One region of the Micromonospora sp. CA-246542 genome, then DNA from elsewhere that is predicted to be linked to it. Evidence: riboswitches for the same ligand, from Rfam matches in the RefSeq annotation. Region 1 holds a riboswitch; the other holds the start of a gene.
The links. A riboswitch is a leader RNA that binds a small molecule or an ion and turns the genes downstream of it on or off. The one in region 1 is predicted to bind cobalamin.
Positions count from the first base shown of each region.

Region 2: another riboswitch for cobalamin. It lies ahead of ACQP0N_RS13685 (ribonucleoside-diphosphate reductase subunit alpha); the one in region 1 lies ahead of cobN (cobaltochelatase subunit CobN).

Region 1 covers NZ_CP192040.1:3,690,388-3,705,804, forward strand. Annotated here, with positions in the region: partial or broken gene cbiE (precorrin-6y C5,15-methyltransferase (decarboxylating) subunit CbiE) at 1-778, opposite strand, end outside; gene ACQP0N_RS17370 (cobalt-precorrin-5B (C(1))-methyltransferase) at 805-1,956, opposite strand; gene cobM (precorrin-4 C(11)-methyltransferase) at 1,953-2,777, opposite strand; gene cobI (precorrin-2 C(20)-methyltransferase) at 2,774-3,547, opposite strand; partial or broken gene ACQP0N_RS17385 (cobyrinate a,c-diamide synthase) at 3,544-4,901, opposite strand; gene cobO (cob(I)yrinic acid a,c-diamide adenosyltransferase) at 4,901-5,512, opposite strand; partial or broken gene ACQP0N_RS17395 (VWA domain-containing protein) at 5,621-7,906, opposite strand; gene cobN (cobaltochelatase subunit CobN) at 8,024-11,692, opposite strand; cobalamin riboswitch at 11,987-12,163, opposite strand; gene ACQP0N_RS17405 (hypothetical protein) at 12,250-12,372, opposite strand; gene ACQP0N_RS17410 (DUF5919 domain-containing protein) at 12,679-13,569, shown strand; gene ACQP0N_RS17415 (inositol monophosphatase family protein) at 13,566-14,372, shown strand; gene ACQP0N_RS17420 (hypothetical protein) at 14,395-14,730, opposite strand; gene ACQP0N_RS17425 (RNA polymerase sigma factor) at 14,856-15,417, shown strand, end outside.
Region 2 covers NZ_CP192040.1:2,931,188-2,946,604, forward strand. Annotated here, with positions in the region: gene ACQP0N_RS13665 (GH92 family glycosyl hydrolase) at 1-1,685, shown strand, start outside; gene ACQP0N_RS13670 (histidine phosphatase family protein) at 1,993-2,595, opposite strand; gene ACQP0N_RS13675 (CbtA family protein) at 2,592-3,392, opposite strand; gene ACQP0N_RS13680 (CbtB domain-containing protein) at 3,383-3,586, opposite strand; cobalamin riboswitch at 3,622-3,761, opposite strand; cobalamin riboswitch at 3,904-4,117, shown strand; gene ACQP0N_RS13685 (ribonucleoside-diphosphate reductase subunit alpha) at 4,312-6,648, shown strand; gene ACQP0N_RS13690 (ribonucleotide-diphosphate reductase subunit beta) at 6,699-7,694, shown strand; gene ACQP0N_RS13695 (family 43 glycosylhydrolase) at 7,859-9,673, opposite strand; gene ACQP0N_RS13700 (FadR/GntR family transcriptional regulator) at 10,078-10,848, opposite strand; gene ACQP0N_RS13705 (ABC transporter substrate-binding protein) at 11,000-12,268, shown strand; gene ACQP0N_RS13710 (carbohydrate ABC transporter permease) at 12,273-13,253, shown strand; gene ACQP0N_RS13715 (carbohydrate ABC transporter permease) at 13,253-14,080, shown strand; gene ACQP0N_RS13720 (mandelate racemase/muconate lactonizing enzyme family protein) at 14,082-15,317, shown strand.

The sequences.
Region 1 (15,417 bases):
GTGCGGCGGCCGGCTGGTTGTCGACACGCATCCCACCGACCGCGACGGGTTCGGGCGCGGGCACGGCCCGCGCGGCGGCAGACACCGACGCGGCGGGCACGGGCACGGCGATGCTGAGCAGGACGTGTGGGTCGGGCCAGGTGCCGGCGGCGGCCTGCGCGGGGGTCGTCTCCCGCACCCGTTCGGCGTCGGTGCCGAGGTTCTCGGCGACCAGCAGGCGTCGGGACCAGCCGACCAGGCCGGCGCCCAGTTCGGCGGCCCCGGCCCCCGGCGCGGTGAGGACCGCGACCAGCGGCAGCGCCCGGCAGGCGTTCAGCGCCGGTCGGAGGTCCCGGCCGTGCGCGGTGACCACGGCCGCGCCGTCCCAGGACAGTCCGGCGCGGGCGAACGCGGCGGCCACGCTGGACACCGCCGGCACCACCCGCAGCGGCAGCCCGGCCGCGCGCAGCCGCCGGACGATCCCGAACAGGCCGGGATCGCCGCTGGCCAGCACGACGGCCGGCACCCGGGCGTCGACGGCGTCGGCCAGCCGGTGCAGGGCCGGGGCGAGCGGTCCGAGGACGATGGTCTGCGCGTCCGCCGGTACGGGCACCGCGGCCAGGTGCCGGGCCGCCCCGACCACCAGCCCCGCGCCGGCCAGCGCGGACGCCAGGGCGGGATGCGGCGGCGTTCCGGCGGCGTCCAGCCCGACCACGGTCACCAGCGCGTCCGGGGATGCCACCGTCGCCGTCGCGTCGTCCGATGTCACCCCGTCCACCAGCGCGTCCGGATCGCTCATCGCAGCCACCGGCGCGTCCGGGGCGCTCATCGCGGCCACCGGCCGGACGAGGCGACGACCCGCGCTCCGGCGAAGTCGACCATCGCCACGTCCACGGTGACCGTCGGCCCGGCGAAGCGTCGCAGCACCGCCTGGACCCGTTGGCAGAGCAGGTCTCCGGCCGCACCGAGGAGGCCGGCCGCCTCCCACAGCTCGTACGCGTGCCGCCCGGTGTTGGCCTCGGTCACGGCGGCGGCGAGCGCCGGTTCGCCACCGGCGTCGGCGGTTACCGCGCCGAGCAGGGACAGGTCCACCGTGGAGCGGGTGTAGTGGGTCATGAGGATGCCGGCGGCGAGCTTGGCGAGCTTGCCGGCCATGCCGACGAAGACCACGCCGGTCATCGCGTCCTCGACGGCGGCGGTCACCGCCGCGCCGGTGAAGTCGCCCACCTCGACGAAGCACACCTCGGGCAGGTCGGGCAGCAGCGCGCGGGCGGCCCGCTCGGTACGCCCACCCGTGCACAGCACCACGGTCCGCTCGCCCTGGGCGGCCATGACGTGCACGGCCTGCACCACGCTGGCCCGCCAGGAGGCGGTGGAGAAGGGCCGGACGATTCCGGTGGTGCCCAGGATCGAGATGCCGCCGAGGATGCCGAGCCGCCGGTTGGTGGTCTTGCGGGCCATGATCTCGCCCCGGGGCACGCTGATGACCACGCGCACACCGACCTCGGTGAGGTCGACGACCTCGGCCACCGCCTCGCCGATCATGCGGCGGGGCGTGTCGTTGATGGCCGGGCCGCCGACGGCGAGCCCGAGGCCGGGTTTGGTGACGGTGCCGACGCCGGTGCCGCCGGCCAACCGCAGCCCCGGGGCGTCGGTGAAGTCCACGGTGGCGGTCAGCTCGGCGCCGTGGGTGACGTCCGGGTCGTCCCCGGCGTCCTTCACCACCACCGCCTCGGCGCGCACCGGTGGGCTGCCGGTCACCTCGCAGCGTTCCACCGGGAAGCGCACCCGCCGCCCGGCGGGCAGGCCGATCTCCACCTCAGGTTGGATCTCGCCGGTGACCAGGGCGGTGACCGCCGCCTTGGCCGCCGCCGTCGCGCACGCGCCGGTGGTCCAGCCGGTCCGCAGCGCGGTGGGCCGGACCTTCGCCGTACGCGGCAGGTCCGGCTCGCGCAGCGGCGGTTCGGCGTACGTCATGGGGTTTCTGTCTCTCCGGCGCGGGCGCGGCGCAGCTCGGCGCGGGCGGCCGGTTCGGCGCGACGGAAGGTGTGGAAGTGCCCCGGGTGGTACAGGTGTGAGCGGGTGCCCGTCGCGGCGAGGGCCGGTCCGACCAGGAACAAGGTGTGTTTCCACAGCTTGTGCCGCTTGACTGTGGCCTCCAGGGTGCCGACCGTGCAGGTCACGACCAGCTCATCGGGCCAGGTGGCCTGGTACGCCACGACGGCCGGGGTGTCCGCCGGGTAGCCGCCGGCCAGCAGTTCGGCCTGCACCTGCCCGGAGCGGGCGGCGGAGAGGAACAGCGCCATCGTGGTGCCGTGTCGGGCGAAGTCGCGGACCCGCTCGCCGGGCGGCATGGGGGTCTTGCCGCCTTCGAGGCGGGTGAGGATCACCGACTGGGCGACCTCGGGCACGGTCAGCTCCCGCCCGACGATCGCGGCCACGGCGGTGAACGACGACACCCCGGGGACGATCTCGACGGCCAGGTCGAGCGCCCGGCACAGGTCCAGTTGCTCCTGCACCGCGCCCCAGAGGGCCGGGTCGCCGGAGTGGATGCGCGCCACGGTCAGCCCCTGCGCGGCGGCGCGCTCGTAGAGCGGCAGCACCCCCTCGATGGGCAGTTGCGACGAGTCGACGACCTCCGCGTCGGGGCGGGCATGGTCGAGCACGTCGGCGTGCACCAGGCTGGCCGCCCAGATCACGATGTCCGCCGTGGCGATCACGCGGGCGGCCCGCAGGGTCAGCAGGTCCGCCGCGCCCGGGCCGGCGCCGACGAACCACACCTTGCCGTCGCTGGTCACAGTTTTCCTCCTCGGTGCGCGCGCCGGGCGGGGACCAGCAGCGTGGACAGGTACGGCAGATCCGGCACGGCGTCGTCGACCGGGCCGATCCGTTCGCCGGGTAGGCCCAGTGCTCGCCCGAGCACGGCGTCGGACAGGCGGCCCTGCCGGCGCAGCTCGGCCAGCAGCTCGGGGTGCCGTCGCCAGCCCTTGTAGACGACCACGGTGCCCGGCCCGGCGAGGGCGTCGGCGAACGGCGCGAGGCCGGCGGTGGCCGGCAGCAGCGTGAGCGGTTCGCGTCCCTCGACCAGCGGGACGCCGCTGCGCGCGGCCAACTCCTGCATGGCGGTGACGCCGGGCACCGTCGCCACCCGCACGGCGGGGCGCAGGGCCCGCACGCTCTGCGCGAGGTAGCCGAAGGTGGAGTAGACGTTGGGGTCGCCGATGGTCGCGAAGGCCAGCGACCCCGCGCCCGCGTCGATCGCCTCGACGACCGTCCGGGCGGCCTCGTCCCAGGCCGCCGCGCGACGGGCGGTCACCCCACCCCGGTCGTCGAGGGCGAACGGCAGCCGGCGCAGCCGTTCCGCCGCGACGTACTCCCGGACGGTCGCCTCGGCCCGTCCGGCGTCCGCGCCCGGCGGCGTCGGACCGGTCGTCGCGCTGGTCCCGGCCCGGTCCGCCATCACGGGTACGAAGACCACGTCGGCCTCGCGCAGGACCCGCACCGCCTTGACGGTGAGCAGTTCCGGGTCGCCCGGTCCGACGCCGACGCCGGTCAGCGTGGCGGTCATCGGGCCGCCTCGACCAGCCGACGGGCCGCCGCGGGGTGCCCGGCCCAGTGGGTGTGCAGGTAGGAGGCGTGCACCCGACCGTCGACGAAGCCGTGCTCGGTGTCGTTCCAGCGCCACGCCGGCGCCTTGCCGTGTCCGGGGTCGGTGGTGGTGCGGTGGAACTCGTGGCCGCGTACCGGCTCGCCCGTCCGGGCCACCGGTGAGTCGGTCACGGCCACCGCCCCGCGGTAGCCGAGGGTGAGCCGGCCGGTCATCCGGGCGGTCAGGTCCAGCCGCCCGCACATGGGTACGCCGTCCAGGGACCGCCCGAGGTAGAGCAGCCCGGCGCACTCGGCCACGATCGGCCCGTCGAAATCGGCCAGTTCGGCGCGGAGCGTGCCGTTGCCCGCGAGGGCCTCGGCGTACGCCTCGGGGAAGCCGCCGCCGATGACCACCGCGCGGGTGCCGGCGGGCAGCGAGCGGTCGCGCAGCGGGTCGACGGTGACGACGTCCGCGCCGGCCGCGACGAGCAGTTCGGCGGTCTCGGCGTACGAGAAGGTGAAGGCCGGACCGCCGGCGAGCGCGACCCGTGGCCGCCCGACGCCGGCCGGTCCGCCGACGGCCTGGACCGGGTCCCAGGCCGGGGCGGTCAGCGGCCCGGCGGTGCGGGCCAGGTCGAGGACGGCGTCGAGGTCGACGGTGGCCTCGACCAGTTCGGCGAGGGCGGTGACGATGGCGAGCGATTCGGGGCCCGTTCGGCGACCGGTACCAGCCCCAGGTGCCGGGCCGGCGCGGCGACCTCGGCGGCGCGGGTGACGGCCCCGAGCACCGGTACGCCCACCTCGGCGAGGGCGTCGCGCAGCAGGGTCTCGTGCCTGGGCGAGCCGACCCGGTTGAGGATCACGCCGCCGATCCGCACGGCGGGGTCGAAGGCGGCCATGCCGAGGGTCAGCGCGGCTGCGGAGCGGCCCTGCGCGGTGGTGTCCAGCACCAGCAGCACGGGCGCGTCGACGAGGCGGGCGACGTGCGCGGTGGAGGCGAAGTCGCGGCGGCCCACCGCGCCGTCGTGCAGGCCCATGACGCCCTCGATGACGGCGATGTCGGCGGGCGTGGGGACGCTCGCGCCGTGCCGCAGCAGGCCGGCGATCCGCTCGGGTCCGACCAGGAACGGGTCGAGGTTGCGGCCGGGCCGGCCGGCGGCGAGGGCGTGGTAGCCGGGGTCGATGTAGTCCGGGCCGACCTTGTGCGGGCTGACCGTGAGGCCGCGTCGACGCAGCGCGGCGAGCAGCCCGGTGGCGACTGTCGTCTTGCCGTGGCCGCTGGCCGGCGCGGCGACCACCACCCGGGGCAGCGACAACGGTTCGGCGGGGGCGATCACCACTCGATGCCCTTCTGGCCCTTCTGACCGGCGTCCATCGGGTGCTTGACCTTGGTCAGCTCGGCGACCAGGTCGGCGGCGGCGACCAGGCGCGGGTCGGCGTCGCGACCGGTGATGACGACGTGTTGGAAGCCGGGCCGGTCGGCGAGGGTGGCGACCACCTCGTCGACGTCCACCCAGCCCCACTTCATCGGGTAGGTGAACTCGTCCAGCACGTACAGCCCGTACCGCTCGGCGGCCAGGTCCCGCTGGATCTGCCGCCACCCCTCCAGGGCGTCGGCGGCGTGGTCGGCCTCGCCGCCGCGCTGGATCCAGGACCAGCCCTCACCCATCTTGTGCCAGGCGACCGGCGCGCCCTGGCCGGTACGCTCGTGCACCTCGCCGAGCGCCCGGAAGGCGTTCTCCTCCCCGACCCGCCACTTGGCGCTCTTGACGAACTGGAAGACGCCGATCGGCAGGCCGGCCGTCCAGGCCCGCAGCGCCAGCCCGAAGGCGGCCGTCGACTTCCCCTTCATTTGTCCGGTATGGACGATCAGCAGCGGCCGATTCCGCCGCTGCCGGGTGGTCAACCCGTCGGCGGGCACGTGACTCGGCTGTCCCTGCGGCATCAGAGTTCCCCCCTCATCGTCAAGCCCCACGCGCCCCGCGCGCCCTCCGCGCCCCGCGCGCCTTCCGCGATCTTGCAGTTTCTGTTGTTCATATGCGTATCTCGTCCTTTATGTCGCGACAGAAACTGCAAGATCGCGGGGGTGGGTCAGGGTGGTTAGGGGGTGTAGGGGGGCGGTCAGCTGGGTTGCCAGGCGGGCGGCCAGGTTGAGGCGGATCGGGCCGGTCTCGCAGTCGACGACCACGCAGGGGGCACCCGTCGCCGCGAGGACCGCCGCGGCGCCTGCCGCCCGGTCGAGCGGGCGGGTTCCGGCGGTGGCTCTGCCGTCGGTGACGATGAGGACCAGGGGGCGGCGTTTCGGATCGCGCAGGCGCTCCACGCGCAGCAGATCGGCGGCGGCGAGCAGGCCCTCGGCCAGTGGCGTCCGCCCGCCGGTCGGCAGTTCGGCCAGCCGGGTCGACGCGGCCAGCACCGAGGAGGTGGCCGGCAGCAGCGTCCGCGCACCGGTGCCCCGGAAGGCGATCACCGCGACCTTGTCCCGCCGCTGGTACGCGTCGGTGAGCAGCGCCAACACGGCGTCCTTCACGGCGGTCATCCGCTGCCGGGCGCCCATCGACCCGCTGGCGTCCACCACGAACAGCACCAGGTTGCCCTCACGACCCTCCCGGACCGCCTCCCGCAGGTCCTCCGGGCGCAGCCGCAACGGGCCGGCGAGCCGACCCCGGGCCGCCTGGTGCGGCGCGGCGGCACGGATGGTGGCCGGCAGGTGCAGCGCGCCGACCCGGCCCGCCGGTGCCCGGGCCCCGGTGGTGCGGCCCCGCCCGGTCCGCGCCCGGGAGCGCCGGCCCGGCACCCCGTCACCAACGCCGGGCGCCGTCAGGAGCCGGGCCCGCAAACCACCCCGGGGTACGGCCACCGTTCCGCCGTCCCAGTCCCGATCGTTTCCGGCGTCGCTCGGTTCAGCGCCTCCGGCCCGTCGACGCTGTCTGCCCCTGCTGTCGGCTTGCGAGCGATCGGAAGGCCCCTCTGCGCCCGCGTCGGCGACGTGCGGCTCGGGACCGTCGCCGCGCTCGCCCGCGCTGGCGCCGTTTCCACCGGCGGAGCCGTGACGTTCCGGACCCTCCGGGGTGGTCGGATCGGTCGCAGCACCATCGGCGTCACCGCCACGAGCATCCGGTCCGGACCCATCGGAACGGCGCCCGGCGTCCGGGCCTCCCTCACCGTCCGGGCCACGCGAACCGCCGGCACTGCCGCCTGGGCCGCCACCGTCCGGGCCACCGGCGCCGCCACCCGGGCCGCCACCAGCGGGACCGTCGGGGCGCGGGCCGGCGGAGCCGCCGTCGTCCGGGGCGCCATCGTCGTCCGGGTCATCGGGATGGCTGTCCTGGGCCCGTTGCAGCGCCTCGTCGAGGCGCTTCTCGTCCAGCCCCGGCGTGTCGAACGGGTCGCGGCGACGGCGGTGCGGCAGGGCGAGCCGGGCCGCCACCCGGACGTCGTCGCTGGTGACCCGGTCCCGGCCGTGCCAGGCGGCGTGGGCGAGAGCGGTACGCGCGGTGACGATGTCGGCGCGCATCCCGTCCACGTCGAACGCCGCGCACACCTCGGCGATCTGCCGCAGCGCGGCGTCGGGCAGGCGTACCCCGGGAAGCCGGCGGCGGGCGGCGGCCACCTGGGCGGCGATCTCGGCGTCGGCGTCGGCCCAGCGGGCGGCGAACCCGGCCGGGTCGGCGTCGGCGGCGAGCCGACGGCGCACGACCTCCACCCGGATCTCCGGGTCCCGGCTGGCGTTCACCTCCACGGTCAGCCCGAACCGGTCGAGCAGCTGCGGGCGCAGCTCCCCCTCCTCCGGGTTCATGGTGCCCACCAGCAGGAACCGGGCGGCGTGGCTCACCGACACGCCCTCGCGCTCGACGTGGCTGCGGCCCATCGCCGCCGCGTCCAGCAGCAGGTCGACGAGGTGGTCGTGCAGCAGGTTGACCTCGTCCACGTAGAGCACGCCCCGGTGGGCGGCGGCGAGCAGGCCCGGTTCGAAGGCGCGTACGCCCTCCCCGAGCGCCTTCTCCAGGTCCAGCGACCCGACGACGCGGTCCTCGGCCGCGCCGACGGGCAGTTCCACGAGGCGCGCCGGCCCGGTCTCGGCGGCCACCCCGACCGGGTGCGGCCCGTCCGGGCAGCCCGGGTCGGTTTCGGCCGGATCACAACCGAAGCGGCAGCCGGCGACCCGGCGTACCGGGGGCAGCAGCGCGGCGAGGGCACGGACGGCGGTGGACTTCGCGGTCCCCTTCTCGCCGCGCACCAGGACCCCGCCGATCGCCGGGGAGACGGCGTTGAGCAGCAACGCGAGCCGCATGTCGGCCATGCCGAGCACGGCGCTGAACGGGTACGTGGCACTCATGCTGGGCCTTCTTCCGTTCGCGACTGCGGGGCTCGCAAAACCGGCTCACTCCTCGCGCTCACTGAGCCTCCTTGGATCGCGACTGCGGGGCTCGCAAAACCGGCTCACTCCTCGCGCTCACGCCTTGTCCTCCAGATCGCCCTCGCTGGCCAGGTACTCGTCGCGCAGGCGGTCCAGGGTGGCCGGCTCGGGCTTGGCCCACAGCCCCCGATCGGCGGCCTCCAACAGCCGCTCGGTGATGCCGCGCAGCGCCCACGGGTTGGACCGCGCCAGGAACTCCCGGGTGGTGTCGTCGAACAGGTAGGCGGCGGCCAGGTGCTCGTACATCCAGTCGTCCACCACGCCGGCGGTGGCGTCGTAGCCGAACAGGTAGTCCACCGTGGCGGCCAGCTCGAACGCGCCCTTGTAGCCGTGCCGGCGCATCGCGGCGATCCACTTCGGGTTGACCACCCGGGCCCGGAACACCCGCCGGGTCTCCTCGCCCAGCGTGCGGGTCCGCACGTCGTGCGGCATGGCCGAGTCGCCCACGTACGCGGCCGGGGACGTGCCGGTGAGGTGGCGGACCATCGTCACCATTCCGCCGTGGTACTGGAAGTAGTCGTCGGAGTCGACGATGTCGTGCTCGCGGGTGTCCTGGTTCTTCACCGCGACCGAGATCCGCGCGAACGAGCGTTCCATGTCGGCGCGCGCCTCCCGACCGTCCAGCCCCCGGCCGTACGCGTAGCCACCCCACACCGCGTACACCTCGGCCAGGTCGGCGTCGCTGCGCCACGTCCGGGCGTCGATCAGCGGCAGCAGACCCGCGCCGTACGCGCCGGGTTTGGAGCCGAAGATGCGGGCGGTGGCCCGCCGCTCGTCGCCGTGCTCGGCCACGTCGGCAGTGACGTGCGCCCGCAGGTAGTTCTCCTCGTCCGGCTCGTCGAGGGCGGCGACCTGCCGGACGGCGTCGTCGAGCAGCGCCACCACGTGCGGGAACGCGTCGCGGAAGAACCCGGAGATCCGGACGGTGACGTCGACGCGGGGTCGACCCAGCTCGGCCGTCGGCACGACCTCGACGCCGGTGACGCGCCGGGACCGCTCGTCCCACACCGGCCGGCAGCCCAGCAGCGCGAGCACCTCGGCGATGTCGTCGCCCTGGGTGCGCATCGCGCTGGTGCCCCACACGGTCAACCCCACCGAGCGGGGGTACGCGCCGGTGTCGGCGAGGTGCCGGGCCAGCAGCGAGTCGGCCAGGGCCACGCCGACGTCCCAGGCGTTGCGGCTGGGAATGGCCTTCGGGTCGACGGAGTAGAAGTTCCGGCCGGTGGGCAGCACGTTGACCAGGCCCCGGGTGGGCGAGCCGGACGGGCCGGGCGGCACGAACCGACCGTCGAGCGCGCCGAGGGTGTTGCGAAGCTCGTCGGTGGTGCGCTCCAGCCGGGGCACCAACTCGGTGGCGGCGAAGCGCAGCACCTTGGCGGCGTCCGGGATCGGCTGGCCGGTCACCTCGGCGACGACCGCCTCGGCCGTCTCGGCGGTCCAGCCCAGGGTCTCCATGCCGATGACCAGCCGCCGGGCGAGGGCTTCGATCAGGTCGATGACATCGGCGGCGGTGCCGGCCGGCCCGTCCACCGCGTCGGTCAACGCGACCGGCAGGGCGATCCGCTGGCCCGGCGTCGCGAGCAGTTCCTGTTCGTCGAGGCCGTACGCGGCGGCGAGGGCCTGCCGCAGGCCGGGCAGTGCCTGGGCGCCACCCCAGATCTGCGGGGCGCGCAGCACGGCGAGGACCAGGTTGACGCGGGGCTCTCCGGTGGGCGCGTCGGCGAGGATGTGCAGGCCGTCGCGGATCTGCACGTCCTTGACCTCGCACAGGTAGCCGTCGAGGTGCAGCACGAAGTCGTCGAAGTCGTCCGCGTCGGGCATTGCCTCGGTGTGCAGGTCGTGGTGTAGCTCGGCGGCGCGGACCAGGTCCCAGATCTGCGCCCGCACGGTCGGCACCTTGGCCGGGTCGAGCGCCTGCACGGTGGCGTACTCGTCGAGCAGTTGCTCCAGTTTGGCCAGGTCGCCGTAGGTCTCGGCGCGGGCCATCGGCGGCACCAGGTGGTCGACGACCACGGCGTGTGCCCGCCGCTTGGCCTGGGTGCCCTCGCCGGGGTCGTTGACGATGAACGGGTAGACCAGCGGCAGGTCCGCGAGGACCGCGTCGGGCGCGCAGTCGGCGGCCAGGCCGAGCCCCTTGCCGGGCAGCCACTCCAGGGTGCCGTGCTTGCCCAGGTGCACCACGGCGTCCGCGCCGAAGCCGCCGTCCGCGACCGGCGCGGCGAGCCAGCGGTACGCGGCCAGGTAGTGGTGGCTCGGCGGCAGGTCCGGGTCGTGGTAGATGGCGATCGGGTTCTCCCCGAAACCACGCGGCGGCTGGATCAGCAGCGCCACGTTGCCGAAGCGCAGCCCGGCCAGCACGATGTCCCCGCCGTCGGTGTACAGCTCGCCGGGCGGCTCGCCCCAGTGCTGCCGCATCCGCTCACGCAGCTCGACCGGGACCCCCTCGAACCAGCGCCGGTACGTCTGCCCCGGTATCCGGGCCTCGGCGGCGGCCAACTGCTCCGGGGTGAGCCACTCCACGTCGTGCCCGCCGGCGGCGATCAGCGCGTGGATCAGCGCGTCGCCGTCCGTGGGCGGCGGCGTGCCCCCGAGGTCGTAGCCCGCCTCGGCGAGCGCGGCGAACAGCCGGACCGCCGAGGCCGGGGTGTCCAACCCGACGGCGTTGCCGACCCGGGAGTGCTTGGTGGGGTACGAGCTGAGCATCACGGCGATCCGCTTGTCGGCGTTCGGCACGTCCCGCAGCCGGGCGTGCCGCACCGCGATGCCGGCGACGCGGGCGGCCCGCTCGGGGTCGGCGGCGTACACCGAGAGACCGTCGGCGTCGACCTGCTTGAACGAGAACGGCACCGTGACGATCCGGCCGTCGAACTCGGGGATGGCCACCTGCATCGCCGCGTCCAGCGGGGACAGTCCGGCGTCGCTGCCAGCCCACTGCTCACGTGTGCTGGTGAGGCAGAGCGCCTGGATGACCGGCACGTCCAGGGCGGCGAGCGCGCCGACGTCCCAGGCGTCCTCGTCGCCGCCGGAGGAGGCGTCCGCCGCGACCGCTCCGCCGGCCGCGAGGACGGTGACCAGCAACGCGTCGCAGCGGGCGAACAGCCCGAGCGGGCCGGCGCCGGTGGTCAGCCCGCGCAGCGAGCCGCAGAAGATCGGCAGTGGGTTGCCGCCGGCCGCGCGGACCGCCTCGGCCAGCACGTCGACGAACGCGGTGTTGCCGGCCAGGGCGTGCGCCCGGTAGAAGACGATTCCGATGGTGGGCCGATCCGGGTCGGTGGGGTGCTCGCCGTGCACGCCGTACGCCGGGGTCGGCGCGGGCGGGGCGAATCCCTCCCCGGTGAGCAGGACCGTGTCGGAGAGGAACCGGGCCAGCTCCCCGAGGTTGTCCGGACCACCCTCGACCAGGTACGCCAGGGCCTGGGCGACCACGCCGGACGGCACCGTGGAGACCGCCATCAGCTCCGCGTCCGGCAGCGCCTCGCCGCCGAGGACGACCGTGGGCACGCCGCTGGCGAGCACGGCGGCGAGGCCGTCCGGCCACGCCTGCCGACCGCCGAGCAGGCGTACGACGGCGAGGTCGACCCCGTCGAGCAGGGCGGGCACCTCGTCGGCCGCCACCCGGGCGGGGTTGGCGAGCCGGTAGTCGGCGTCGCTGGCGCGGGCGGCCAGCAGGTCGGTGTCGGCGGTGGAGAGCAGCAGAATGCGCACGGCAGGCTCCGGACGGTAACGTCGGCGCGCTCGCGGAAGCGGTTCGGCGACGACGTGCGGGTGGGCGCGGGGTTCAGCGGGCACCGCGACCCGGACCGCTCACCGGCACGGGGCCGGCGGCGACGGGTGGCGTGGCGCGGAACTCAGCGGGAAACGACGCCCAAGCGAGCGGATGCCGGCGCGGTCGTGCGGCCGGGTCGGGGCGCGGCGGTGCGACCGCCGCTCGGGGTACGACGGTGCTCGTCGGTGCGCAAGACGCCATGCGTCATCGGGTCCTCCTCGGGTGTCCACGCCCTGGGGTACGTCCCGACGGCCGAAGTATCCTGGCTTCCGGATCGACGCTCTCCCCCGGCCTTCCAACCGCAGACACACGGCCGTGACTCGCGAGGGGGGATCACTCCCCGGTGACAGTGGCGGGACCGCGTCGGATTCGCACCGACTTCCTTCACTGCCGTCAGGCCGCGAATGCTGCCACACCCTCGCGCCGCCGGTCAACGCGGACCCCGGTGCCACCCGGTCACGAGCACCACATTGACCTGCGAATATATCGGGGCGAGTCACTCATGGTTGAAGCGACGCGGCCGGCGAGTCAACGACAGCCAGCCGAGGAAACGCGCGTGCATCAGGGCAAGGTCGGGGCGACCGCCGAGACCGTACAAGTCGTGGATGGCCTCGTTCATGCAGGACGTAAGGTAGAGGGCCAGCGCCAGCGAGTGACCGTAGAACTCGGCGACGAGATCGAGTTGGGCGCGGGAGCATGGCCATGCTGCGGCACAGTTGCGGCACAACCAGGCGGGGCGCATGGGCAGGTGGGGGCGGGACCGCAGACTCACACCACGACCCTGCTCACCACAATCGCAGCGATCCATCACAGCGGGTGATTCCTCGATGGATAACCGTCATCCGCCCTCCGGATGTCCTCCCGGTATGCCATCCCACTACTGAATAGGCTGGCCCTCGGCCCTTGAGCAGGAAGGGAGCCAGCCGTGAGCGTCCGCGCAACTGCCACGCTTACCACTGACGACCTGTTGTGGGACACCACTGACATGCTCGACGCCCTGGCCGCTCGCAACATCACTCAGGTATTCCGCCTCGTCCAGCGAGCCACCCGCGCCAGCCAGACCACTCTCGGCGTCGCCACCGGCCTCAGCCAGGCTCAGATCAGCGAGATCACCAGCGGTGCCCGCCGGGTCAGCAGCATCGATGTCCTCACCCGCATCTGCACCGGCCTGTCCATGCCCCGCCACGCACGAATGACGCTTCTCCTCGGCGAACGCGAGCCGGCCCCGGACCTAGCCGGACACCAGCTCAGCACGGCCGTACGGAACCAATGCGCTGATGTCAGCGCGATCTATTCCAGCCGATCAGATTTTATGGCGGAGCTGCCCCCGCAAGCCCTTTTCGACCATGCCACGGACATCCGAGCGGCCGGGCTGTCACTGAACCTCATCTGTCAGCAGTACGGCGACAATCGCCTCCTGAGACTCCTCGCCGCCGGCACCCGCCTCCGCTGCCTGTTCCTTGACCCGGCCGGCGAGGCGATCAGGCGGCAGGAGCGGGAGGACGACTATCCAGATGGGCACCTCAGCGCGCTCACCGAACTCAACATCCAGAACCTGGCCCGTCGCATTCGTGACCGGCTCCCGGCGGACGCCCGGGACAACCTCACTATCGGCGTCTACGACGAGTCCATCCGCGCCAACGTCCTTCTGATCGATGGTCGACTCTGCGTTGTCCAGCACTACCTACCGCAGATGCGCGGTGTCGACTGCCCGACGCTGGTCATCGAGCGCAGCGCCACCCCCAGCCCTTCCGGCCTCTACCCGATATTCGACGAGATGTTCAACTCGCTGTGGGAGCGCAGCCGCCAGCTATGACCGGCTACGCGCACCTCCTCCCCCTCGCACAGGAGGCCGTCGACCTGGCGCACGACCTGATGCGCAGGCTCCAGCCCGGTGCGCTGACCTTCAAGGGTGACCGCGACATGGCCTCGGACGTGGATTACGCCATCGAGCGAGCGGTCCGCGAGCATCTGGCCGCCAAGGCGCCTGACATCGGTTTCCTCGGTGAGGAGTACGGCAGCAGCGGCGACACCAGCGCGCTGACCTGGGCGCTCGACCCAGTCGACGGCACCGTGAACTTCATCCACGGCTCGCCCCTGTGCGCGATCTCTCTCGGCCTCATCCACCGCACACACGCCGTCCTTGGTGTCATCGACCTTCCGTTCCTCGGCACCCGCTACCACGCCGTGCAGGGGCACGGCGCCTATGCCGACAACCGGCGCATCCGCGCCAGCCAGGTCACCGATCTGCGGGACGCCGTCGTCGCCATCGGCGACTATGCGGTCGGTGCCGGGGCCAGCCGGAAGAACACTGAGCGCCTCGCCATCACCGAGCAGCTCACCCGGCACGTCCAACGGATACGCATGCACGGGTCAGCCGCAATCGATCTCGCCTGGTTGGCGCACGGCCGGATCGACGCGTTCGTCATGCTCAACAACAACCCGTGGGACACCGTCGCGGGCGTCGTCATCGCCAGGGAGGCTGGCGCGCTGGTGGTCGACATCGACGGCACGCCCCACCACGTGAACGCTGCCGCCACGATCGGCGGCGGTGAGCTGATCCTTCCACCCGTCCTCACGCTCATCCAGCGATCACTCGCGCAGGCGAAACCCGCTTGAGCCCGGTTACGGCCTGACCGGCTCAGCGGGCGTGGCGTTCCGGGTGTGCCCGATTCCACACCCGCATCCGCTCCGGGTAGCCGGTGCGGGCCGCCTCGTACAGCGGCACCGCGTGTTTGCGGGCGATGTCGCCCGCCGCACGGGGTGTGCCGGTGCGACGACGGATCCACTCCCCGTCGTGGGCGATCGCGACGACGGTGGTGTCGGTGGCGGTCGTCTCCGGTTCCAGGTAGAACTCCACGCCCCGCCGGCTGGTGACGAACGCCTCCAGCGCGGCGAGGTCGTCCCGGGTGGCCTCACGGTCCAGCTTCGTCGGGGTCGCCTCGCCGCCGCGAGACCGCCGGTTGAACCAGCCCATGCCCAGCCCCTCTCCTTCGACGCCACTCCCAGTTGAGCACCGATTCCTGGCAATAGGCTGCACGGCGGGTGGGAGAAATCTGACTCCGCTGGGGCGGAACCCGACGGGCGCGGGTGGTGTCATCAGTGCGAGTCCGACCGGAGGTTCCCCTGGACGACGACGTGCTCGTCAGCCGCGCCCGAGCCGGTGACCTGGAGGCGTACGACCTCCTGGTCGCCCGGCACACCGCGTCCGCGTACCGGACGGCGGTGCTGCTCGGCGCGGGTTCGGACTCCGAGGACGTCGTCCAGGAGGCGTTCGTGAAGGGCTACCGCAAGCTGTCCCGTTACCGGGGAGAGTCGTCCTTCCGCTCCTGGTTGCTCGCGATCGTCGCCAACGAGACCCGCAACCTGCACCGGTCCCGTTCGCGGCGGGATGGCCTGGTCCTGCGGGCGGCGGCGAATCCGCCACCGGAGATCGTCGAGGACGACGCTGTCGACGCGGTCCTGGCCGCCGAGCGTCGGGCCACGCTGGTGGCGGCTCTGCGACAACTGCCGGTACGCGACCGCGAGGTGATCGTCTGCCGGTTCTTCCTCGATCTCGGCGAGCAGGAGACGGGCGTCATGCTCGCTTGGCCGCGGGGAACGGTGAAGTCGCGCACCTCCCGCGCACTGGCGAAGCTACGTGCCCTGCTCGCCGACGAGGAGG
Region 2 (15,417 bases), 760 kb from region 1:
TGGCCCTCGCCACGGTCACCGGCGGCGTCGCCGACGACTACCGGGCCACGATCGACTGGGGTGACGGCTCACCGGCCACCGAGGGCACCCTGACGCTGAGTTCCCGGGAGGTCTACCGCGTCAGCGGCGAGCACACCTACGCCACGCCGGGCTACCACCAGGCGAGCGTCACGGTGACCGACGGCGTCGGTCAGGGCTCGGTGACGGTCGGCGTCGACGTCGCGTACGCGGCGAACTCCGGCCTCACCGCGGCATTCGACACCGTGTGTGTCGGCGACGAGGGCACCCTCGCGGCGGACTGCGACGCGAAGTCGTGGGCGTACTCGCGGGCGGCACTCGCGGAGGCCGGCGTGACCCAGGGGCAGCGGCACCAGGTGTCGGGCACCGCGCTGGGCTTCACCCTGCCGCAGGTGCCGGCCGGGCAGCCGGACAACGCCACCGGCAACGGCGCGACGATCGCCCTGCGCCTGCCGGCCGACGCCCGGAGCATCTCGTTCATCGGCGCCGGTACGCAGGGCAACCAGGCAACGACCGGCACGGCGACGTTCAGCGACGGCAGCACCGCCAGCATTCCGATCCAGTTCAGTGACTGGACGCTGGGCGGCAACGCCAACGGGACGCCGTCGTACGGCAACATCGTCGTCGCGAAGTCCGCGTACCGGCTCAGTGGCACGAGCCGCGACGGCGCCCAGCCGTTCCTGTTCGCCACCACGCCGTACCAGATTCCGGCGGGTAGGACGCTGGTCTCGGTGACCCTGCCGACGCAGACCGGCGACCCGCGCTCGGCGGGCCGGATCCACGTGTTCGCCGTCGCCGACGACGGCACGCCGGCCGCCCCGCTGGTGACCGCCGCCCCGGGCGACCAGAGCGTCGACGCCGGGCAGGTCCTCACGGCGAACCTCGGATCGGTGACCGGCGGTCTCCCCGACACGAGCGGCTACCACGCCCGCGTCCAGTGGGGCGACGGCACGGTTCCGGACGACGCCACGGTCGGTGCGGACGGCGCGCTGAGCGGCCGGCACACCTACGCCCGTGAGGGCACCTACACGGTGCGCGTCACCGCGTGGGACACGGTGTCCAGCAGCACCGCGACCTTCACCGTGACCGTCCGGCGGGCCGGGGCGGCCACCACCCTCGCGGTGTCCGGCACGCAGTCGGTCGCCGCTGGCGACGCGGTCACGGTCGTCGGCAGCGGGTTCGCCGCCGGCGAGCGGGTGACGGTGGGCCTCGCGGCTGGCACGACCCGCGAGGTGACGGTCTCGGCGTCCGCGACGGGCACGGTCCGCGCGACCGTCGCGACCTCCGGGGACACGCCACCGGGGCGGTACGCCGTCCGCGCCACCGGCGCGTCCTCCGGTACACCGGCGACGGCAACCGTGCAGGTGACCGTGGGCTCGACGGACCCGGCCTACCAGCCGCGCCTGTCGTTGCCCACGCCGTCCGCGCGCCGCGGAACGTCGATCACGGTCGACGGCTCCGGCTTCGCGCCGAACGAGGAGATCACGGTCAGCCTCGGCGACGGCCGTCGGGTCGGCACGGTACACGCGAACGGTGACGGCGTCGTCGCCGGCGGGACCGTCGGCGTCCCGGATTCGACGGAGCCCGGAGTCACCAGTGTGACGCTGTCCGGAACCCGCTCGAAGACGACGGTGTCCCGACCGTTGACGGTCACCGTCACGAAGTAGACCGGAAGCACAACAGTCGGGCGGGCCGTGCTCCACGGCCCGCCCGACGCCCGTTCCAGGCCCGCCCGATCTCGACTCCGAGACGCGGGTCGCGCGGCCGCCCGTCCCGCATGGCCGTGCCGCTCCCGGCGAGCGGCGGGGCCAGGTCGCGGATGAGGGACATACCGCAGAGTCATATTTATACCTCTGCGGTATATCGCCTCTGCGGTATGTCACTCGCCGGTCTGTGGCCCGCCGACCGCGCTGCGCCCGCCGACCGCGCTGCCCCGGATCTGGGGCAGCTCTACAGGAGCCGTGGTAGAACTCGTCAGCCGTTCGGCGGTGCCGGTGCCGACGCCGCGTCCAGGCGCAACTGCCACCGTGGGCCGTGGGCGGTGAGTCGGACGATCGCCAGCGGCGCGACGTCGAGCTGTCGGTACGTCGCCAGCGGCAGATCCAGGGCATGCACGAGCGCGACCCGGATCACGAGTGGGTGGGTGACGGCCGTGAGCCGTCGGCCGAGGCCACGCTGCGCGTCCAGCCACCGGCCGACGCGCTGGCGTACCGCGACGATCGACTCACCACCGTGCGGCGTGGCGTCCAGCGTGGACAGCCACTCGCCTAGCGCGTCCGGCCGCTCCGCCGCGATCTCCGCGAGGGGCCGGCCCGACCACTCGCCGTAGTCACAGTCGGCCAGGGCCGCCTCGACGGTGGGCGCGAGTCCGAAGATCTCGGCGGTCTCGACGGCCGCCGCCGCGGGGCTGGACAGGCATACGACCGCGTCGCCGTCACGCCGGCCCGTACCAGCGGGGGACAGGGCGAGGGCGGCACGCCGGCCGCCCTCGTCCAGGCTGTCGTTCCCGCCGAACCGGGCCTGCCGCAGGGCGGCGGTGTGACCGTGGGCGACCAGCCGCAGGCTGGTGGCGCTCACCCGGCCAGTCGTGCGCCGGCGACCGCGCGCTGGCGGTGCATCAGGGCGGCGAAGAGCAGGCCGATGCCGGTCCACAGCACCATCTGGGTGCCGAGCGAGGCGAGCCGGAAGCTCCACAGCAGCGTCGCGGGGAAGTCGCCGGGGACCTCCTGGAACGACGGCAGCACCACATAGGACACGACGGTGACCAGCAGGAAACCGCCGACCGCCGCGCTGGCCCGCAGCCACACCGGCGCGTGCTCACCCACCGATCGGTAGCCGAGCGAACCGGACCAGACCGCGACCAGGCCGAGTACCACCATCAGCAGGTAGGTGAACGTGCGCTGGTTGATGGTGGACGGGTCGCCGACGGCCGGTGGATTCGGTGGGTACTTGACGAACGGCACGATCACCGCGCCGAGCAGCGCACCGCCGGCCAGCAACAACCCGGACCGCCCGTCGTCGGCGGTCCGCCGACGCCGGGCCAGCAGGACGTACGCGCTGGCCAGCAGGCCGCCCATGGCGGCGCCGAACAGGCCGGTGGCCAGGAACAGGCCGCCGCGTTGGCCGTTGCGGCCGACCAGGGCCTCCTCGCCGTGCTGGTGCCCGTCGGCGACGGCCTCGGCGTGCTGGTGCCCGTCGGCGGCGGGCTCGGCGTGGGTGGCCGCCTCCTCGATGGCGATGGCCGCCTCGACGTGTGGTTCGCCGACGACGTAGGCGAACGTCCCGGCGAGCAGGCCGGCCACCAGGCCGGCGAGCAGCCCGCGCAGCAGGACCGTGACGAACGTGGGTGCGGTGCCGGTGCCGGTCAGTGGCACGGGACACCGAGCAGGTGCCGGCCGTCGTGCATCAGCTCGTGCAGGTACATCCCGCTGCGCGAGACCGCGCCCTGGTCGAAGGCGACGAGGTAGGTCAGCAGTGCGAGCAGGGCGACGGTGGCCAGGACCGTCCACACGAGACGGGTCGGGACAGCGGGGTGTGCCAGCGGCTGGCTGGACGTGGAGCTGGACATGCGTGAACGAACCTCCTCGGGGATGACGCGTCCCCATCGCAAGGCTGCGGACGACCGAGCGTCCTGGCTCGCGCCCCCCGGGCTGGGGGCCGCTCACAGTGGCGCGACCGCGCCGGATTCTCACCGGCTTCCCTCGCGTCGCCGCAGATAGTGGGTCGACCGTATCGGTGCCGGTTCGCCTCGGTCAAGCCGATGGCGACGGTCGGGGCGTCACCGCCCGTCGGCCGGCTCCGAGCCGATCGACGAGGGTCGTCATCGTCGACCGCGACACGCCGGACCCGACATGTGGGGTGTGACAAACGTGCTCGCCCCTATATATGGTGTCGACCGCAGCTGGTTCGGCCACTCCTGGTGAGTGGTCGAGGCAAGAGGGAACCCGGTGGAAGTCCGGGACTGTCCCGCAGCGGTGAGTGGGAACGACCGCCGTCATCAGCACTGGGCCAACGGCCTGGGAAGCGACGGCCAGTAGGTGACCGGGCCGGCCCGGTCGCGCCCGCGAGTCCGAAGACCTGCCAGCGCGCCGCGTACCCGAACCTCGGGTGCGCGGCGGTCCGAGGCCGCGCGGAACGGCTGACGCCACCTGACCCACGCCCACGCTGGCGTGGCGTCGACGGCGTCCGTCCCCCCGCGTCCGAGGGCCCTTGAGGTCTCGAACTCCCGAGGAGTGAGTGGTGACAGTCACCGAGGTGGTCCCGGTCAGCGGCGAGGCCGCGCGGCGGACCCCGATGCAGGTGCGCAAGCGCGACGGCGGCACCGAGGCCGTGGACGTGAACAAGATCGTCCGGGCGGTCGAGCGGTGGGCCGACGACCTGACCGAGGTCGACCCGATGCGGGTGGCCACCCGTACGATCAGCGGCCTCTACGACGGCGCGACGACCGCCGAGCTGGACCGGCTGTCGATCCAGACGGCGGTCGAGATGATCGGTGCGGAGCCGCAGTACTCGCGCCTGGCCGCGCGGCTGTTGGCCGGCTACGTCGACAAGGAGGTGCGGCGGCAGGGCATCACCTCGTTCAGCGCGGCGATCCGGGCCGGCCACGCCGAGGGTCTGATCGGTGACGAGACCGCCGCGTTCGTCGCCGCGCACGCGGAGACGTTCGACGACGCCGTCGACCCCGACGGCGACCGTCGCTTCGAGTACTTCGGGCTGCGCACCGTCTACGACCGGTACCTGCTGCGTCACCCCACCACCCGGCTGGTGCTGGAGACCCCGCAGTACTGGCTGCTACGGGTGGCCTGCGGCCTGTCCCGTACGCCGGACGAGGCGGTCGACTTCTACCGGCTGATGTCCAGCCTCGCCTATCTGCCCAGCTCGCCGACCCTGTTCAACTCCGGCACCCGACACACCCAGATGTCCTCGTGCTATCTCGTGGACTCGCCGCGCGACGAACTGGACTCGATCTACGCGCGCTACGCCCAGGTCGCCAACCTGTCCAAGTTCGCCGGTGGCATCGGCATCGCGTACTCCCGGGTCCGGTCCCGGGGCGCGCTGATCCGGGGCACGAACGGGCAGTCAAACGGCATCGTGCCGTGGCTGCGCACACTGGACGCGAGCGTCGCGGCGGTCAACCAGGGCGGGCGGCGAAAGGGCGCGGCCTGCGTCTACCTGGAGCCGTGGCACCCGGACATCGAGGATTTCCTCCAGCTCCGGGACAACACGGGCGAGGACGCCCGGCGTACGCACAATCTCAACCTGGCCAACTGGGTCCCGGACGAGTTCATGCGCCGGGTCGAGGCCGACGAGATGTGGTCGCTGTTCGATCCCGACGAGGTGCCCGAACTGCCGGACCTGTGGGGCGAGCGGTTCGACGCCGCGTACCGGGCCGCCGAGGCGCAGGGCCGCTACGTGCGGCAGCTGCCGGCCCGCGAGCTGTACGGGAAGATGATGCGGACCCTGGCCCAGACCGGCAACGGCTGGATGACCTTCAAGGACGCGGCCAACCGGCTGTGCAACCAGACGGCCGAGCCGGGCAACGTGGTGCACCTCTCCAACCTCTGCACCGAGATCATCGAGGTGTCCAGCGACGACGAGACCGCCGTGTGCAACCTCGGCTCGGTGAACGTCGCCGCCCACCTGACCGATGACGGCATCGACTGGGAACGGCTGCGCGCCACGGTTCGGACGGCGGTGACGTTCCTCGACCGGGTCATCGACATCAACTACTACCCGACCCCGCAGGCGGCGGCGAGCAACCCCCGTTGGCGGCCGGTCGGGCTCGGGCTGATGGGGTTGCAGGACGTGTTCTTCGCGCTGCGGCTGCCGTTCGACGCACCGGCCGCGCGGGAGCTGTCCACCCGGATCAGCGAGGAGCTGTACCTGACCGCGCTGGAGACCTCCGCCGACCTGGCCCGCCAGTTCGGCGCACACCCGGCGTTCGCGCAGACCCGGGCCGCGCGGGGCCGCCTGCAACCGGACCTGTGGGGTGTCGAGGGTACGCAGACCGCGCGCTGGGCCGCGCTACGCCAGGAGGTCGAGGAGTACGGGCTGCGCAACTCGCTGCTGGTGGCGGTCGCCCCGACCGCGACGATCGCCTCGATCGCCGGCTGCTACGAGTGCGTCGAACCGCAGGTGTCCAACCTGTTCAAGCGCGAGACGCTCTCGGGGGAGTTCCTCCAGGTCAACACCGCTCTCGTACGCGAGTTGAAGGCCCGCGGCCTGTGGACCGAGCAGATCCGGTCGGCGATCAAGCGCGCCGAGGGGTCGGTGCAGTCCGTCATGGAGCTGCCGGCCGACGTGCGGGAGCTGTTCCGCACCGCGTGGGAGCTGCCGCAGCGTGCGCTGATCGACCTGGCCGCCGCCCGGGCGCCGTTCATCGACCAGTCCCAGTCGCTGAACCTGTTCCTGGCCTCGCCCACCATCGGCAAGCTCTCCTCGATGTACCTGTACGCCTGGAAGACCGGGCTGAAGACCACCTACTACCTGCGGTCCCGGCCGGCCACCCGGATCCAGCAGGCCACCGTCAGCGCGGTGCCGCCCGTCGTACCCGTCGTCCCTGTCTCGGTCGACGCCGAGGCGCTGGCCTGCTCGCTGGAGAACCCCGAGTCGTGCGAGGCGTGCCAGTGACCGTCGCCGACACCACCACGGACCGCACCACCGACGCGAGGACCACGTACATGCTGCTCGACCCCGGGATGGACCTGACTCTCCGTCCGATGCGCTACCCGCACTTCTTCGACCGGTTCCGGGACGCCATCCGCAACACGTGGACGGTCGAGGAGGTCGACCTGCACGCCGACCTCGCCGACCTGGACCGGCTGTCCCCGGCCGAGCGGCACCTGGTCAGCCGCCTCGTCGCGTTCTTCGCCACCGGCGACACGATCGTCGCCAACAACCTCGTGCTCAATCTGTACCAGCACGTCAACAGCCCGGAAGGTCGGCTCTACCTGTCGCGGCAGCTGTTCGAGGAGGCCGTGCACGTCCAGTTCTACCTGAACCTGCTCGACACGTACGTGCCCGACGAGACCGAGCGGTTCGAAGCCTTCGCCGCCATCGAGAACATCCCGTCGATCCGTCGCAAGGCCGAGTTCTGCTTCCGCTGGATCGACTCCCTGGGCGACCTGCGGGAGCTGCGTACCCGCGAGGACCGGCGGGCGTTCCTGCTCAACCTGATCTGTTTCGCCGCCTGCATCGAGGGGTTGTTCTTCTACGGCGCGTTCGCGTACGTCTACTTCCTGCGCTCGCGTGGCCTGCTGCACGGGCTGGCGTCGGGGACCAACTGGGTGTTCCGCGACGAGTCCATGCACATGGCGTTCGCGTTCGACGTCGTCGACACCGTACGCGCCGAGGAGCCCGATCTGTTCGACGACGACCTGGCCGACCAGGTCCGCCGGATGCTCACCGAGGCGGTCGAGTGCGAGGTCCAGTTCGCCGAGGACCTGGTGGGCCAGGGGGTGCCCGGTCTCACCCTGGCGGACATGCGGCAGTACCTGCAGCACGTCGCCGACCGCCGGCTCGCCCAGCTCGGGATCGCGCCGCACTACGGGTCGGCCAACCCGTTCGCCTTCATGGAGTTGCAGGACGTGCAGGAGCTGTCCAACTTCTTCGAGCGGCGGGTGTCGGCGTACCAGGTCGGGGTGACCGGCACGGTCGCCTTCGACGACGACTTCTAGGACCCCCACCCCACCCCCGGCCCCGCCCCGTCGATCATGAAGTTGTTGCTCCCCTATCGGCGTGTCGGGGGCATTAACTCCATGATCGACGTCGGCGGCGGACGGGGTGTGGGGATGGGGTGGGGGTGTTTTTGGGGGGCGGGAACCCGGGGGGGGTAGGGGCGCTAGGCGGGGGCGCAGGTTGGGGTGGTGGTCGGGGGACTGCTTGAGGTGGTGGAGCTGAGGTAGCCGGCGGTGGTCGAGGTTCCCGGCGCGAGCTGGCCGTTGTAGGCGGCGTTCGCGACGGTCACCTGGCTACCCGACTGGGTGAGGGTGCCGTTCCAGACCTGGGACACCGTCTGTCCGCTGGCGAGCGTCCAGGTGACCCGCCAGCCGTTCAGCGCCGACGATCCGGAGTTGGTGACCGTGAGCCGCCCCTCGAAACCGCCCTGCCAGGTGTTCACCACGGTGTTGGTGACCGCGCAGGACGTCCCGGCCGGGCTGGTCGGCGTGGGAGTGGTCGTGGGCGTCGGGATGGGCGTCGGCGTCGGGTCCGCGGTCGGGCTCGGCGTCGGCGTCGGGGTCGGCGTCGGGGTGGGCGTGGTGCCGTTGGCCTGGAACTGCCACCAGTTGAGGTTGAACAGGGTGCCGCTGCCGCCGGTGAACCGCAGGTACAGGTCCTGGGTGCCGGTGACGCCGGAGACCGGGCAGGAGACGGTCTGCCACGTCTGCCACGCACCGGTGCCGGGTACCGCGCAGCTGCCCACCCGGGTGCCGGTGGGGCTACCGAGGCGCATTTCGATGGTGCCGCCGGACGTCGCCGAGGCGACCCGGGCCGAGAAGGACGTCGCGCCCGTACCGAAGCCGACGCCCTTGACCTTGATGTAGTCCCCGTTCTCGATCCACCCGACGTTCATCCCGCCCTCGCTGGCCGGCTCGGTCTCGATGCCGGAGCCCCAGGCGATGGTCTCGGCCTCCTGCCGCACGTACGGGTTCAGCGTGCCGATCTGCGGCGCGCCCGTCGTGGTCATGTTGATCGTCGGGATGGTGCCGTTGGTGTTGTACGTGAACTTCTCCACGGCCACCGAACGGGTGTAACCGCCACCGCCGGGCAGCGCTCCGTTGTGGTAGAAGAAGTACGAGCCGCCGTTGAAGTCGATGACTCCCGGGTGGTTGGTGAAACTCGCACCCTGGCGGGGCATGACCGTGCCGCGATAGGTCCACGGGCCGGTCGGGCCGGTGGCGGTCGAGTATCCGATGAACTCGGAGCAGCACTCCGCCGCGAACACGTTGTAGTAGGTGCCGTTGCGCTTGTAGACCCAGGGGCCCTCCTCGTAGAGGGTGGGCCGGCTCGCGTTGCCGCTGCGGGCGCCGAACCCGGCGGTGGTGAGCGGGATCTTGGTGGCGCTGCCGCTGTAGGAGATCATGTCGGCGTTCAGCCGGACGTACCACAGGTTCGGGTTGCCCCAGTACAGGTACGCCTGACCGTCGTCGTCGACGAAGACCGTGGGGTCGATCTCGCCGTTGCCCACCAGGGGACGGCCGATGGCGTCCCGGAACGGCCCGGTGGGGCTGTCGGCGACCGCGACGCCGATGGCCATCGAGTTGGTGGCCCGGGCGGTGACCGGCACGTACCAGTAGAACTTGCCGTTGCGGGCGACGACCTGGCCGGCCCACGCGTTGGCGCTCGCCCAGCTGAAGGTGGCGAGGCTCAGTGGCGAGCCGTGGTCGGTCCAGTTGACCATGTCGGCGGACGACCACACCCGCCAGTCCTTCATGGTGAAGTACGTCGAGCCGTCCTCGTCGTGGCCGGTGTAGAGGTAGACGCGTCCGTTGTGGACCAGGGGCGCCGGGTCGGCGGTGTAGATGTGCTGGACGATGGGGTTGTCCGCGCGGGCGGCCGTGGCCGGCATCAGCGTCGAGACGAGCAGCAGGCTCGTGAGCCAGGCGAGACCGCGCCGGAGCCGGGTCGTGGTCCGTGGTGGCGGTGTGGGGCGCATCGGTACCTCCAGGGTGGGTCACGACGGGCGGGCGGCCCGCCGCGTGCGCTGGCGGCGTGTCGCGGGTGTCGTCGCGGGTCGCTCGGGTGGGCTGCGGCGGTGCCGCGAGCACGGCAGGAGGGGATCGGGTGTCCACCCTGGCTCCCGCGTGCGGCGGCCCGCCGTCGTCGACGGCGGTGGTCAACGTCCCTGAGGGGAGGCCCGGTCACCCACCAGCGGGCGTTGGTCATGCACTGCTCCATCGACCTCGGCGGATCGAGTGGAGCGGTGAAGCGTGCCCTTCGCCTCTGCGGCCCGAGGGTAGTCTGTTATCGCTAACATTCTCAAGCGATGGATGGACCTGGATTTCTCGCCGGCCTCACGGACGGGTCGGCGTGGGGTCGCACCAGGGGTCGGCGGAGCGGTCAGCGCTGCAACCGGGTGGGGCTCCCCGGTCCGCTGCGGCGCACGAGCCACGCCTCCGTGATGTGCGTGAACATCGCCTGCGCGGCACCGTCCGGGTCGTGGGCGGCGATGCGCTCGTAGATGCGCCGGTGCCCCTGGTTCGACGCCACGCACATGGCCCGCTCGGGCTGGCCCATGTAGCGGGCGGTGTTGACGACCTGACTCTCCAGGGACCGGACGACGCCCCGGGCGATGCGGTTGCCGGACGCCTGCATGACCGTGTCGTGGAAGGCGCGGTCGTGCTCCTGGTAGGTGACGTGGTCGTCGACCAGCTCGTCCATGCGGTCCACCAGGGCGCGTAGCCGGTCGATCGCCGCCTCGTCGGCGAGGCGGGCGGCCACGTTGGCCATGTCGGACTCCAGCACCCGGCGGGTGACCACCAGGTCGTCCAGGATCGCCAGGGTGTCGTCCTCGGCGATGGTCGCCGCGAGGACGAGTTCGTCGAGCATGTCCCATGACGAGGGCGGGGTGACGAGCGTTCCGCTGCCCTGGCGGACCTGCACGAGCCCCTTCTCCTGCAAAATCTTCACCGCTTCCCGGATGACGGTGCGGCTCACCGAGAAGGTCTCGCAGAGCACCGGCTCGGGGGGCAGTGGCGTGCCCGAGGGGTGTGCTCCCTGGACGATGCGGGTCACCAACTCGGCCGTGATCGCCTGGGCCAGATTCGTCGGGCGACGCGTCCAGGTCGGTGTCGCCGTGCCGTTGACGGCCGACTGGTTCGATGTCGTCACGTTCACCTCCGCGTGGCCGCGGGAGCGGGCCCACGAGTCCGCCCCAGTGTACGGGCAACCGTTGACGTCAGACGTCATACGAGTTACGTTCTCGTCAATCTTGCATCGACGGCCGGCGTCTCGGCCACTCCCCATATGAAGGTGAGCAACGATGAAGCAACGAGCAGTGTGGTCCGCGGTCCTCGTTGCAGGGCTGGCCCTGACAGGCTGTGGAAGCGCGACAGGTTCGGGTTCATCGTCCGAAGGCTCGGACAAGAAGCTGGTCGTCTGGGACTGGAAGTCCGGCGAGGCCAGCTCCGCCCAGTACGTGGAGAAGGCCAAGGCCGACTTCGCCAAGAAGCACAAGGACGTCAAGGTCGAGTTCGTCGCCCAGCCGTTCGAGGAGTACTACACGCTGTTGGGCGCGGCCCTCCAGTCGGGCAAGGGGCCGGACGTCATCCTGTTCAACGGTGGCGGCCAGATCCGCGACCGGGTGGCCTCGCTCCAGCCGCTCGACGAGTACGTCGGCGAGGACCGGCAGCGGCTGGCCGGCTGGGAGGCGTTCGCGAAGGACGGCAAGACGTACGCCTCCCCGGTGACGCTGCAGGGCCACCCGATCTACTACAACAAGACGCTCTACGAGAAGGCCGGTCTCGACCCGGCGAAGCCCGCCACGACCTGGCAGGAGTTCGTCGCCAACTGCGGTGTCATCACCAAGCAGACCGGCGCCAAGTGCTTCTCCGTCGGCAACAAGGAGGGCTACGGCATCCAGTTCTTCCTGTCGGCCATGGCATCGGGCGTGCTGACCCCGCAGGAATACGACAACTGGATCGCCGGCAAGCGCGACTGGAAGTCGCCGAACGTCAAGCGGCTCTTCGAGCTGTGGAAGGAGACCGGCACCGCCAAGCTGAACAACGACGGCGCGAACTCCACCGCCCTGTTCAACGACGCGTTCGCCGTGTTCCAGTCCGGCAAGGCCGCCCACATGATCGGCCTCATGTCCGACATCGGGCACTGGAAGGACTTCAACGAGTTCATCACGCCGGAGAAGCTGGGCGTGATGATGGCCCCGACGGTGACCAGCGGCGTGACCTCCAGCCTGCCGTACGACGGCGGCATCGGGTACGCGGTCGCCAAGTGGACCAAGGACCCGAAGGTGGCCGCCGACCTGGTGCGCTCGCTGAGCTCCACCGAGGCGCTGAAGGCGTTCTACGCCAACGCCGGCGCGATCACCGCGGACACGACGATCGACGTGTCGGCGAGTGGGCCGGCCGTCACCACGATCGTCTCCGCGCTCAAGACCGGCAAGCCGGCGGTGCACGTGGCGCTCTCCTCGAAGTCGCTCGACCTGATGGGCCGCCTCTCGCAGCAGTTGCTCAGCGGCTCGATCAGCGTGGACGAGGTCGTGAAGCAGATGGCCGCCTCGGACACGGCGGGCTGATCTCGTGACGATCGGCAAGTCACTCCCGTCGGTCCGCTCGGCTTCGGCCGGGCGGGCCGGCGGGGTCCCGCCCTCCGCACCGCCGCCTCGCGACCGCGCCGTCTCGCGGCGCGCCGCCGGCGGCCGACGCGCCGAGCAACTGGCACCCTTCGTGCTGGTCGCCCCGGCCGTCCTGATCCTCGTGCTGCTGCGGCTGTACCCGCTCGTGCTCGGTGTCAACTTCTCCTTCACCGGCGACGGCGACCGCGACGGGGCGATGGTCGGCTTTGACAACTACGTCCACCTGCTCCAGGATCCGCTGTTCCAGCAGGCGCTGCGCAACGTGGGACTGCTGGTCCTGCTCCTGCCGGTGGCGGTGGCCATTCCGGGTCTACTCGCCACGTTCATCTACCTGCGCGTGCCGGGGCACCGGTTCTACCGCAGCGTCTACTTCTTCCCGGCCGTGCTGTCCCCGGTCATCGTCGGCGCGATCTTCAATCTGCTGCTCTCGTTTGACGGTCCTGTCAACGTTGTCCTGTCCACGGTGGGCATCGGGCCGGTGGACTGGCTCGGTGATCCGGACGTCGCCATGTTCGCGGTCGTCGGTGTGCACGTGTGGGCGACCTTCGGAATGGCCCTGGTTGTCTTCCTCGCGGGCTTCGCGACCCTGGACGCGGCCCTGCTGGACGCCGCGCGGGTGGACGGCGCGTCCCTGGCCCAGGTGATCTGGCACGTGATCATCCCCAGCCTGACCCGCACCATCCAGTTCGTCTTCGTGACCACGATGATCGGGATGCTGACGTCCATGTTCGGCCTGCTCTACGTCATGACCAGTGGCGGTCCGGAGGGCTCGACCTACCTGCCGGAGTACTACATCTGGATCCAACAGGGGCGGATGAACCGACCGGCCCTCGCGTCGGCCGCGTCCACCGTTCTGTTCGTCATCATGCTCGTCGTCGGGCTGCTACAGCTCAAGCTGCTCCGACGCGCGGGGAGGGAGGACTGATGTCCCGCGTCCGACTGGGCAGATGGTTGCTCGTGATCCCGATGGGGCTCCTCGCGGTCGCGACGATCTACCCCCTCCTGTTCACGGCGAACGTCGCCATGAAGACCCGCCGGGAGTACATCCTCGACCGCTTCGGGCTGGCGGACTCCCTGCACTTCGAGAACATCACCAAGGCGTGGACCAGCGTCGGCATGGGCCGGTACACCGCCAACTCGATCCTCGTCGTGGGTTGCGCGGTGTTCCTGCTGCTGCTGTTCGGGTCGATGGCCGGATTCGCGCTGAGCCAACTGCGCTTCCGGGGCTCGACGGCGCTGTTCATCGGCTGCCTCGCGGCGCTCTTCATCCCCTTCCAGGTGATCATGGTGCCGCTGGCCCGGGTGATGGCCGACAGCGGTCTGGTCGACACGTACCCGGGACTGATCCTCGCGTACGTCGCGCAGTTCCTGCCCTTCACGGTCTTCCTGATGACCAGCTACTACCGCACCATCCCGGCGGAGATCGTCGACGCGGCCCGGATCGACGGCAACACCGTGTACGGCGTCTACCGGCGGATCATGCTGCCGCTGGGCGCTCCGGCGCTGCTGTCCGTGGGCATCCTCAACACGCTGTTCTGCTGGAACGACGTGCTCATCTCGCTGCTGCTGATGCCGTCGGCCGACCACCGGACCCTCATGGTCGGGGTGACCTCGCTGCGGGGGCAGTACTCCGAGGACATTCCCACCTTCGCCTCCGGGGTGCTCATCGCGGCGATCCCGGTCCTGGCGGTCTACCTGTTCCTTCAGCGCCAGATCGCCGACGGCGTCGCCGCTGGTTCCACGAAAGGCTGACATGCGCATCACCGGGTATCGAACCCTGACGACGGTCCAGGAGTGGGGCCGACCCGTCGGCGACGCCAACGGCGTGTTCCCCGACGGCGTGACGACACTGCCGATCACGATCGTCGAGACCGACGAGGGGATCGACGGCATCGGCCTCGGGCCGCATGTGGAGATCGACAAGATCTTCCCGGCCATCGAAGGGGAAGATCCCCGCGCGGTGTCCACCCTGTACGACCGGATGCTGCGGCAGACGTTCAAGGCCGGGCACGCCGGCCTGGTGTTCGGGACGATCGGCGCGCTGGACACCGCCCTGTGGGACATCAAGGCGAAGATGGCCGGCGAGCCGCTCTGGCGCCTGCTCGGCGGGCGGGACCGGCGTGTTCCCGCGTACGCCTCCGGTCTCGACATCGGGCTGACCGACGACGAACTCGTCGCCGAGTACGAGGTCTACGCCGGGTACGGCCTGCGGGCCGCCAAGCTCAAGGGCGGTCTCGACATCGAGCGGGACCGGCACCGGCTCGGCCTGGTCCGGGAGGTGCTGACCGAGGCCGGTCACGGCCGACGGCCGGGCCTGATGCTCGACGTCAACGAGGCGTGGTCGCGCAAGCAGGCCGTGCGCCACGTGGCCGAGTTGGAACGTACCCTCGATCTGATCTGGATCGAGGAGCCGGTCCGCCGCTGGGACGCCGAGGGCCTGGCCGCCGTGGGTCGGGGCGTACGGGCCTCGATCGCCACCGGTGAGAACCTCACCGGGCTGGAGCAGTACCGACCGCTGATCGCGGCGGGCGCGGTCGACATCGTGCAGACGGCCGCCGTCTGGGGGGTCACCCACTTCCTGCGGGTGGCGGCCCTGGCACACGCCAACGACCTACCGGTCAGCCCCATCGGCAACATTCCCGTCGGTCTCCTGCACGCCGCGACCTCGGTGCCCAACCACCTGGTGAGCGAGTTGCAGGATCTCCGACCACCGAAGGGCATCGGCCTCGACCTGCACGTCGAGGACGGCGCGTTCGTCCTGGGTGAGACACCCGGTCTCGGGGTACGGGTGGACGAGGCGGCGATCGCGGCCGCCGGACACCGTCCGGGCACTCCGACCGCCGACAGCCCGAACGTCCGTCCGGAGCGAGCCGGCAAGCGGCTGCTCGCGGTGGCCGAGCACCCGGTCGCCGCCGTGCCGGCCGGGGTCGAGGCCCTGCTCGTCGACGCGGTCACGTCCCCGAACGACGTGGCGCCGCTGCGGCACTGAGCCGGTACGGACCGTAACCGCGCTGGACCTCAATTGGTCGGATGATTACCGTGTCCGTGGCGCCGACTCCGCGGACGCGGCTCCGGCCGCCCTGTCACCC